Regions from separate parts of the Sulfitobacter sp. 1A13496 genome, predicted to be linked through region 2. Evidence: riboswitches for the same ligand, from Rfam matches in the RefSeq annotation. Region 2 holds a riboswitch; the other holds the start of a gene.
What was found. Region 2 has a riboswitch for thiamine pyrophosphate ahead of thiD (bifunctional hydroxymethylpyrimidine kinase/phosphomethylpyrimidine kinase). Riboswitches for the same ligand answer to the same signal wherever they lie in the genome.
Positions count from the first base shown of each region.

Region 1 (4,413 bases), on a different contig from region 2:
CCTCCACCCCGCCGCGCCGCCGGGTGGCGATCCAGCCTGCCATCGGCAGCGCCAGCAGGGCCAATACCGCCACGCTCAACCCCGCCACCAGAATGCTGTTCCCGGTGGCTTGCCAGACCGAGGCGGGCAGTTGCGCGACCCCCACCAGCCCGCGCAGCACCACGGCGCCCAGCGGCAGCAGCAAAAACAGCGCGGCGAGCGCGATCACCACCCCGTCCAACGCCCGCTGCACGCCGCCCCGCGCATCCCAGCGGCGCAGGGGGCGGTCCAACCCGCCGCCCAAGCTGATCGGTGGGATCAGCCAAAGCGCCGCCACCGCCGCAGCGCCAGCCAGAACAAGCTGCACCACAGACAACAGCGCGGCGCGGCCCAGATCGAAGTCAAACCGAAAGGCCTGATAGATCGCCAGTTCAATCGTCGTCGCCCGCGGCCCACCGCCCAGCGTCAGGGCCACGGCGAAACTGGTCAGGCAAATCACGAAAATCAGCGCCGCCACGCCGGGCAGCACCTGCCGCATCATCGGCCATTCCAGCGCCAGAAACAGCGCCCGCGGCGTCATCTGGAGCTGCCCCGCCAGCCGAAACCGCTCAGAAGGGATGCTCTGCCAGCCTTGCAGCAAAAGCCGCGTGGCCAGCGGCAGGTTGAAGAAAACATGTGCCAGAACCACGCCATGCAGCCCGTAGATCGACACCGGCGGCAAGCCCAGAGCCGCGCCAAATTGGTTCAGCACACCCGACCGGCCAAAGACCGTCAGCAGCCCCAGCACCGCCACGATCACCGGCAGGATGAAGGGCGCGCCCAGCAGCGTGATCAGCGCCCCACGCCCCCAGAACCGCCGCCGCGCCAAGGCCCGCGCCACCGGCACGGCCAGCAGCACCGAAAGCACCGCCGACCAAACCGCCTGTGTCGCGGTAAACCGCACCGCCGCCCAATCCGCCGGGCCGAGCCCCGCGCCCACATCGGCCGCCATGAAGACGGCGACCAAAGCGACAAGGATCAGCCCCGCGACCAGCGCGGCGGCGAAAAGCCCCGTCTTGCCGCTTAACGCGACAGCGCGGTCAGCCATTCGTCCAAAGCCTCCTCACGGAGCGCGGGGACCTCGCCGTTCGGCACCAACAGCGCCTTGCCGGGCTGGATCATGCCCTCGAACCCTGCGGGCAGACCGCCTTCGGGCGTCACGGCGGGATACATCCAGTTGGTCGTCGGCAGCACCGATTGCGCGGCATCAGAGACGAGGTATTGCAAGAACCGATCCGCCAGTTCCGGCTGATCCGACCCGGCAAGCTTCCCCGCCACTTCGATCTGCATGTAATGGCCCTCGTCGAACAGCGCCGCGGTCTTGCTGTCGTCCTCCTCCGCGATCAGGTGATAGGCCGGAGAGGTGGTGTAGCTCAGCACCATATCAGCCTCGCCTTCGAGGAAGAGACCGTAGGCTTCGGACCAACCCTTTGTCACGGTCACGACGTTGTCGGCCAGCCCCGCCCAAACCTCGGGCGCGTCCTCGCCGTAGGCCGCTTTAACCCACATCAGCAGCCCCAAACCGGGCGTCGAAGAGCGCGGGTCTTGGATCACGATTTTCAGATCGCTTTCGGCCAGCGCTTTGAAATTACCGGGCGCGTCCAGATCGGTGCCATGGACGAAGGCGAAGTAACCCCAGTCGTAGGGCACGAAGACTTCGTCTTCCCACGTGATCGGCAGATCATAGTCGGCCTGCAACCCGCTTGGCGCGAAAAGCTCAGTCTCCTTCGCGGCAGCGACAAGGCTGGTGTCCAGCCCCAGCACGATATCCGCGTCAGAGCGTGCGCCCTCAAGCTTGAGCCGCGCCAGCAAAGCCGCGCCATCGCCCATGCCGACGAATTTCACATCGCAGCCGCACTGCGCCTCGAACCCCTCTTCGATGGCCGGGCCGGGCCCCCATTCGGTGACAAAACTGTCGTAGGTATAGACCGTCAGTTCAGGCGTTTCGGCCCAAGCCGCCGATGCGCCCATGACGCCCGCAGCAAGTGTAAGATACTTCATCGCATCCTCCTTTTGCGGCGAAAGGTAAAAGGTGGATGTCTGTCCTGACCTTCCCTCCGCCGGTGTTAACCGGTTCAGGTTCAACGGGTCCGCACAACATGCACATCTCAGCCCAAAGGCCCCCCGAGGTAGCGTCAGGGGTAGATCGGACCTGCACAATTGGCAAGGCAAATCCCCTTGAGGCAGGGCGCTGCCCCGGCTAAGGGTTTGACAACAGGAGGTCCGCCCATGTCGATCAACAGCTTTGGCCATCTTTACCGGGTCACCACATGGGGCGAGAGCCACGGGCCCGCCCTTGGGGCGACCATCGACGGCTGCCCGCCCGGCGTGCCGATTGACGAGGGTATGATCCAACAGTGGCTCGACAAGCGCAAACCAGGCCAGAACAAATACACCACTCAGCGGCGCGAAGCGGATGAGGTGCGGATCCTGTCGGGCACCTTCGAAGGGGTCACCACCGGCACGCCCGTGCAGCTGATGATCGAGAACACCGATCAACGCTCGAAAGACTACGGCGACATCAAGGACAAGTTCCGCCCCGGCCACGCCGACATCACCTATTTCCAGAAATACGGCATCCGCGACTATCGCGGGGGTGGCCGTTCCTCGGCCCGGGAGACCGCCGCGCGGGTGGCGGCGGGCGGTCTGGCGCGTGAGGCGATCAAGGCGCTGGCGCCGGAGCTTCAGATCACCGGCTACATGGTGCAGATGGGGCCGCATAAGATCGACCGCGATGCCTTTGACTGGGACCAGATCGACCAAAACCCCTTTTGGGTGCCGGATGCCAAAGCAGCGGATGACTGGGCCGACTACCTCGACGGGCTGCGCAAATCGGGCAGCAGCGTCGGCGCGATCATCGAGGTGACGGCGCGCGGCGTGCCTGCGGGCCTCGGCGCGCCGGTCTATGGTAAGCTCGACACCGATCTGGCCGCCGCGATGATGAGCATCAATGCCGTCAAAGGTGTGGAGATCGGCGAGGGCATGTCGGCGGCGATGCTGACGGGCGAATTGAACGCCGATGAGATCACCATGGGGCCGGATGGGCCGGAATATTCCTCGAACCACGCGGGCGGCATCTTGGGCGGGATCAGCACCGGGCAGGATGTGGTGCTGCGTTTCGCGGTGAAGCCGACCTCCAGCATCCTGACCACGCGCCGCACCATCACCAAGCACGGCAACGAGACCGAGATCATCACCAAGGGCCGTCACGATCCTTGCGTCGGCATCCGCGCGGTGCCGGTGGGCGAGGCGATGATGGCCTGCGTGCTGCTGGATCACCTGCTGCTGCATCGCGGACAGATTGGCCAGAACCGCGGCATAATTGGCCCCGAGGCGTGAGGATCAAAGCATGAAAGTCGATGATTTCTCCGCCCGCCCCGCCCTTGGTGTCGGTCTGAAAATCACGGCGATCCTGCTCTTCACCTGCATGTCCGCGATCATCAAATCGCTGGCCGATGAGGTCCCCGCCGGGGAGTCTGTTTTCTTCCGCTCCTTCTTTGCCATTCCGGTGATCCTGATTTGGCTGGCGCAGCGCGGCAAATTGAAAAGCGGGCTAAAGACGCAAAACCCGATGGGCCATGTTTGGCGCGGGCTCTTCGGCACCACGGCGATGGGGCTGACCTTTACCGGCCTCGGCCTGCTGCCCCTGCCCGAGGTCACGGCCATCGGCTTTGCCACACCGATTTTCACGGTCATCCTCGCCGCCGTGTTGCTGGGCGAGAAAATCCGGCTGATCCGCGTGAGTGCCGTGGCGATTGGGCTGGTGGGGGTGATGATCATCCTTTGGCCGCGCTTCACCAGCATCGGCACGATGGAGCAGACAGCCACCATCGGCGCGTTGCTGATCCTGATGGCGACGATGGTGCGCAGCCTCGTGCAGATCCACATTCGCCAGTTGGTGCAAAGCGAAGACACCGCAGCCATCGTGTTCTATTTCTCGGCCACCGCGTCGATTCTGGCGCTTTTCACCCTGCCCTTCGGCTGGGTCATGCCCGATCTGCAAACCTTTGGTCTTCTGGTCCTCGCCGGGTTGATCGGCGGGGTGGCGCAGATCCTGATCACCTCGGCCTATCGCTTTGGCTCGGCCTCGATGCTGGCGCCCTATGACTACACCTCAATGCTTTTCGCCATTTTGCTGGGCTATGTCTTCTTTGCCGAACTGCCCACGATGATGATGCTGGCGGGCGCGGCGCTGGTGATCAGCGCGGGCGCGTTGGTGATCTGGCGCGAGCGGCAGCTGGGGATGGAGCGTGGCAAAGCGCGGTCTGTCACCGATCCCAAGGCGTAATTCATTGCGGGCTTTCGCCCGGCCCGGCCTCTCCCTATGGTGCCCCGAAACCGGATATAGGAGATGACCGATGAGCGACGCGGATCCGAAAGATCACAAGGAAAAGA
Region 1 covers NZ_JBIFFP010000004.1:108,141-112,553, reverse strand. Annotated here, with positions in the region: gene ACGYLX_RS11095 (thiamine/thiamine pyrophosphate ABC transporter permease ThiP) at 1-1,066, opposite strand, end outside; gene thiB (thiamine ABC transporter substrate binding subunit) at 1,042-2,019, opposite strand; TPP riboswitch at 2,054-2,155, opposite strand; gene aroC (chorismate synthase) at 2,248-3,357, shown strand; gene ACGYLX_RS11080 (DMT family transporter) at 3,368-4,306, shown strand; gene cobO (cob(I)yrinic acid a,c-diamide adenosyltransferase) at 4,377-4,413, shown strand, end outside.
Region 1: another riboswitch for thiamine pyrophosphate. It lies ahead of thiB (thiamine ABC transporter substrate binding subunit); the one in region 2 lies ahead of thiD (bifunctional hydroxymethylpyrimidine kinase/phosphomethylpyrimidine kinase).

Region 2 (4,413 bases):
CCCCCATGAGATCGTCCCCGAGGGCGGCAGCCCGATGGAGGAACTGGCGCGCCTCACATGGGAAGGCGCCGCCCGGCGCTACCCCGAAGGCGTGCCCGAGGCGGTGAAAAAGACCATCGAGAAGGAATTCGCGCTGATCTCCTCCAAGAAGATCGCGCGTTATTTCCTGACCATCTATGACATCGTCCGCTTCGCCCGCGAGGAGGCCGAGCCGCCGATCCTCTGCCAGGGGCGCGGCTCGGCGGCCAATTCCGCCGTCTGCTTCTGCCTCGGCATCACCTCGGTCGACCCGGCGGTGCATGACCTGCTCTTCGAGCGGTTCCTGTCAGAGGAACGCGACGAGCCGCCAGACATCGACGTGGATTTCGAGCATGAGCGGCGCGAGGAGGTGATCCAATACATGTACGGCAAATACGGCCGCCACCGCGCCGGGCTTTGTGCCACGGTGATCCACTACCGCCCGCGCTCGGCCATTCGCGAGGTCGGCAAGGCGATGGGGCTTTCGGAAGACGTGACCTCGAAACTCGCCGGCACCGTCTGGGGCAGTTTCGAGGGCGAGATGGACGATGCCCGCGCCCGCGAGGCGGGGCTGGACCTGTCCGACCCCTACCTGCGCATGGTGCTGAAACTCGCCTCCCAGATGATCGGCATGCCGCGGCACCTGAGCCAGCACGTCGGCGGTTTCATCCTAACCGAGCGCCCGCTGACCGAGATCGTGCCCATCGGCAATGGCGCCATGCCCGAGCGCAGTTTCATCGAATGGGACAAGGACGACATCGACGCGCTGCAGATCTTCAAGGTCGATATCCTCGCGCTCGGCATGCTGACCTGTATCGCCAAATGCTTCGACCTAATCGAGGCGCATTACGACCGCCCGCTGGAACTGGCCACGGTGCCGGTGGAGGATCACGAAGACGATGCCACGGGGCGGCCCACCTACGACATGCTCTGCCGGGGCGACAGCCTTGGCGTCTTTCAAGTCGAAAGCCGCGCGCAGATGGCGATGCTGCCGAAACTGCGCCCGCGCGTCTTCTACGATCTGGTGATCGAGGTTGCCATCGTCCGCCCCGGCCCGATCCAGGGCGACATGGTCCACCCCTATCTGCGCCGCCGTCAGGGGTTGGAGAGCGTCGTCTACCCCGCCCCCGGCCCGGCCTATCCGCAGGACGAACTCTTCAGCATCCTCAGCCGAACCCTGGGCGTGCCGATCTTTCAGGAACAGGCGATGAAAATCTCCATCGACGCGGCACGGTTCTCTCCGGCCGAGGCCAATGAGCTGCGCAAGGCCATGGCCACCTTCCGCTCGCGCGGGACGATCGAGAAGCTGCAGGACAAGATGGTGGGCCGGATGACCAAACGCGGCTACGATCCGGTCTTCGCGCAGCGCTGCTTCGACCAGATCAAGGGCTTTGGCGAATACGGTTTCCCCGAAAGCCATGCGGCGAGTTTCGCCAAGCTGGTCTATGTCTCAAGTTGGATGAAATGCCACTACCCGGCGGCCTTTGCCTGCGCGCTCTTGAACTCGCAGCCGATGGGGTTTTACGCGCCCGCCCAGATCGTGCGCGACGCGCGCGAACATCAGGTCGAGGTGCGCGACGTGGATGTGAACCTCTCGGACTGGAACTGCACGCTGGAGCCTTGTGGGGACGGTTTCGCCCTGCGGCTGGGGCTGCGGATGGTGGACGGGCTGCAAGAGAAAGCGGGCGCGCGGATCATGGACCGGCGCGAGACGCCTTACGCGGATGTCGAGGACCTCAAGACCCGCGCGGGCCTCGATGCCAAGGCGATCCGCCAGCTTGCCGCCGCCGACACGATGCGCAGCATGGGGATCGACCGGCGCCAAGCGCTCTGGCAGGCCCAAGGGCTGCGCGACGCGCCCGCCTTGCCGATCTTCGACCATGTCGAGGCTTCGGCCCGCGGCCCGGAGCCGGAGGTGCATCTGCCGGTGATGCCGAAGGCGGAACAGGTCGTGGCCGACTACCAGACGCTGCGCCTGTCGCTGAAGGCGCATCCGATGTCCTTCTACCGCGGGAGCCTCGCCGCGCAGGGGTTTTCCTCGGCCCGGGACCTTTCGCGCATGGGCCACGGGCGGCGGGTAAAGCTGGCGGGGCTGGTGCTGGTGCGCCAGAAACCCGGCAGCGCCAAGGGGGTCTGTTTCATCACGTTGGAAGATGAATGCGGCGTCGCCAACCTCGTGATCTGGCCAAACATGTTCAAGCTCTACCGCCCCACGATCATGTCGTCGCGGCTTCTGGTCGTGGAGGGGCGCGTGCAGACCGACGGGCGGGTGATACACGTGGTGGCCGAGCGGCTTGAGAACCGCTCTGACCGGCTGGCGGCGCTGTCGGAGGCACCGATGCCCGGCATCACGACGCGCGGCGATCACCCAACCCATCCGCTGCCCGGTCAGGTGGCCATGCACGGCCACCCGCGCGATGCCAAGGTGATCCCCAGATCGCGGGATTTTCATTAACGAATCCTCATGCAATGCATGAGGTACGCACCGCAACTAACTGATACAAAACGAAACGCAATAAATAACAGATCCCCTGTTGACCCTCTGAACGCCCCTCGCTAGCCTGCCGGAAATCCGTTGGGGTGCCGCAAGGCTGAGAGGTGAAAACCGACCCATCGAACCTGATCCGGGTCGTACCGGCGTAGGGAACGGAAGCAAGCATCAGCCCATCCGGGCGGTCGTTTACCCCGTATCTCCATGCCCTTGGCCCATCTAACGAATGGGGGGCCGAATGGCGTTTCAAGCACTGACGATTGCGGGGTCCGACAGCGGCGGCGGGGCGGGGATTCAGGCCGATCTCAAGACCTTCAGCGCACTTGGCGTCTATGGCGCCAGCGTGCTCACCGCCGTCACCGCCCAGAACACCCGCGCCGTCACCGCGGTTGCCATGATCGCGCCCGCGATGATCCGCGCGCAGATGGCGGCGGTCTTTGACGATCTGGCCATCGGCGCGGTCAAGATTGGCATGTTGGGCGACCCGGCCACGATCTCCGCCGTGGCCGAGGAGCTGGCCGACTGCGCCGCGCCCATTGTGCTCGACCCGGTGATGGTGGCGAAATCCGGCGATGCGCTCCTCTCTGCCGAAGCGGTCAAAACCCTGCGCGACCGGATGCTGCCCCGCGCCTATGTGCTGACGCCAAACCTGCCCGAGGCCGCACGGCTGCTGGACACAGAAGAAGCCACCGACGAGGCCACCATGCTCGCGCAGGGCCGCGCGCTGCTGTCGCTCGGCCCCCGCGCGGTGCTGATGAAGGGCGGCCATGGCAAGGGCGAGACCTGTGTCGATCTGCTGATTTTCAAGGCCGACACCCTGCGCCTTTCCGCGCCCCGCCAGCAGACGGCGAACACCCACGGCACCGGCTGCACGCTCTCTGCCGCCATTGCCGCCGGTCTGGCGCGGGGCTTGCCTCTGCCGCAGGCGGTGGAAGCCGCCCATAGCTATCTGCAACGCGCCATTGCCGCGGCGGACGCCCTCAACATCGGCCATGGCCACGGGCCGGTGCATCATTTTCACGGCGTTTGGCCCCATGAGTGATGTCACCATCATCGGCGCGGGCGTGGCAGGGCTTTGGGCCGCGCGGGCCTGTCTGGCGCAGGGGCTGCGGCCCCGGCTCGTCGACCGCAAAGGCCCGCCCGGGCCGCACGGCTGTTCGTGGTGGGCGGGGGGCATGCTCGCCCCCTTTTGCGAAGGCGCGCTGAGCGAGCCTGCGGTGGTGACCCATGGGCGGCGTGCTGCGGCGCTATGGGGGGAGATCACGGAAGTCACCCATAGGGGCACGCTGGTCCTCGCCCCCGAGCGGGACCGCGCGGAATTGCAGCGTTTCGCCGCCCGCACCGAAGGCCACAGCGACTGCGACGCCGAAGCCATCGCGGCGTGCGAGCCGGACCTCGCCGGGCGCCATCGCCGCGGGTTGTTCTTTGCCGAGGAAGCGCATCTGAACCCGCGCCAAGCGCTGCAAGACCTGACCCATGCGCTTGCCGCCGAGGGTGTCACGGTTGAGACCACGGCCCTCACCCCTTCGGAGGTCACAGGCCCGGTGATCGACTGCCGCGGCATGGTGGCCAGCGACGCTCTGCCCGGTCTGCGTGCGGTCCGCGGTGAGATGATCCTGCTCCGCGCCATTGATGTCACCCTCACCCGCCCGATCCGCCTGCTGCACCCGCGCCACCCGCTTTACGTCGTGCCGCGCGGGCAAGGCATCTACATGCTGGGCGCGACCCAGATCGAAAGCGCCAGCCGCAGCGGCATGACCGCCCGCTCGGCGCTGGAACTGCTCTCAGCCGCCTATGCGCTCGACCCGCGCTTTGCCGAGGGCGAGATCATCGAGATGGGCGCCGACCTGCGCCCGGCTTTCGCCGACAACCTGCCCGGCATCGTGCCGCGCGGGGCGGTGCTG
Region 2 covers NZ_JBIFFP010000005.1:31,827-36,239, forward strand. Annotated here, with positions in the region: gene ACGYLX_RS12460 (error-prone DNA polymerase) at 1-2,473, shown strand, start outside; TPP riboswitch at 2,585-2,681, shown strand; gene thiD (bifunctional hydroxymethylpyrimidine kinase/phosphomethylpyrimidine kinase) at 2,748-3,551, shown strand; gene ACGYLX_RS12470 (FAD-dependent oxidoreductase) at 3,544-4,413, shown strand, end outside.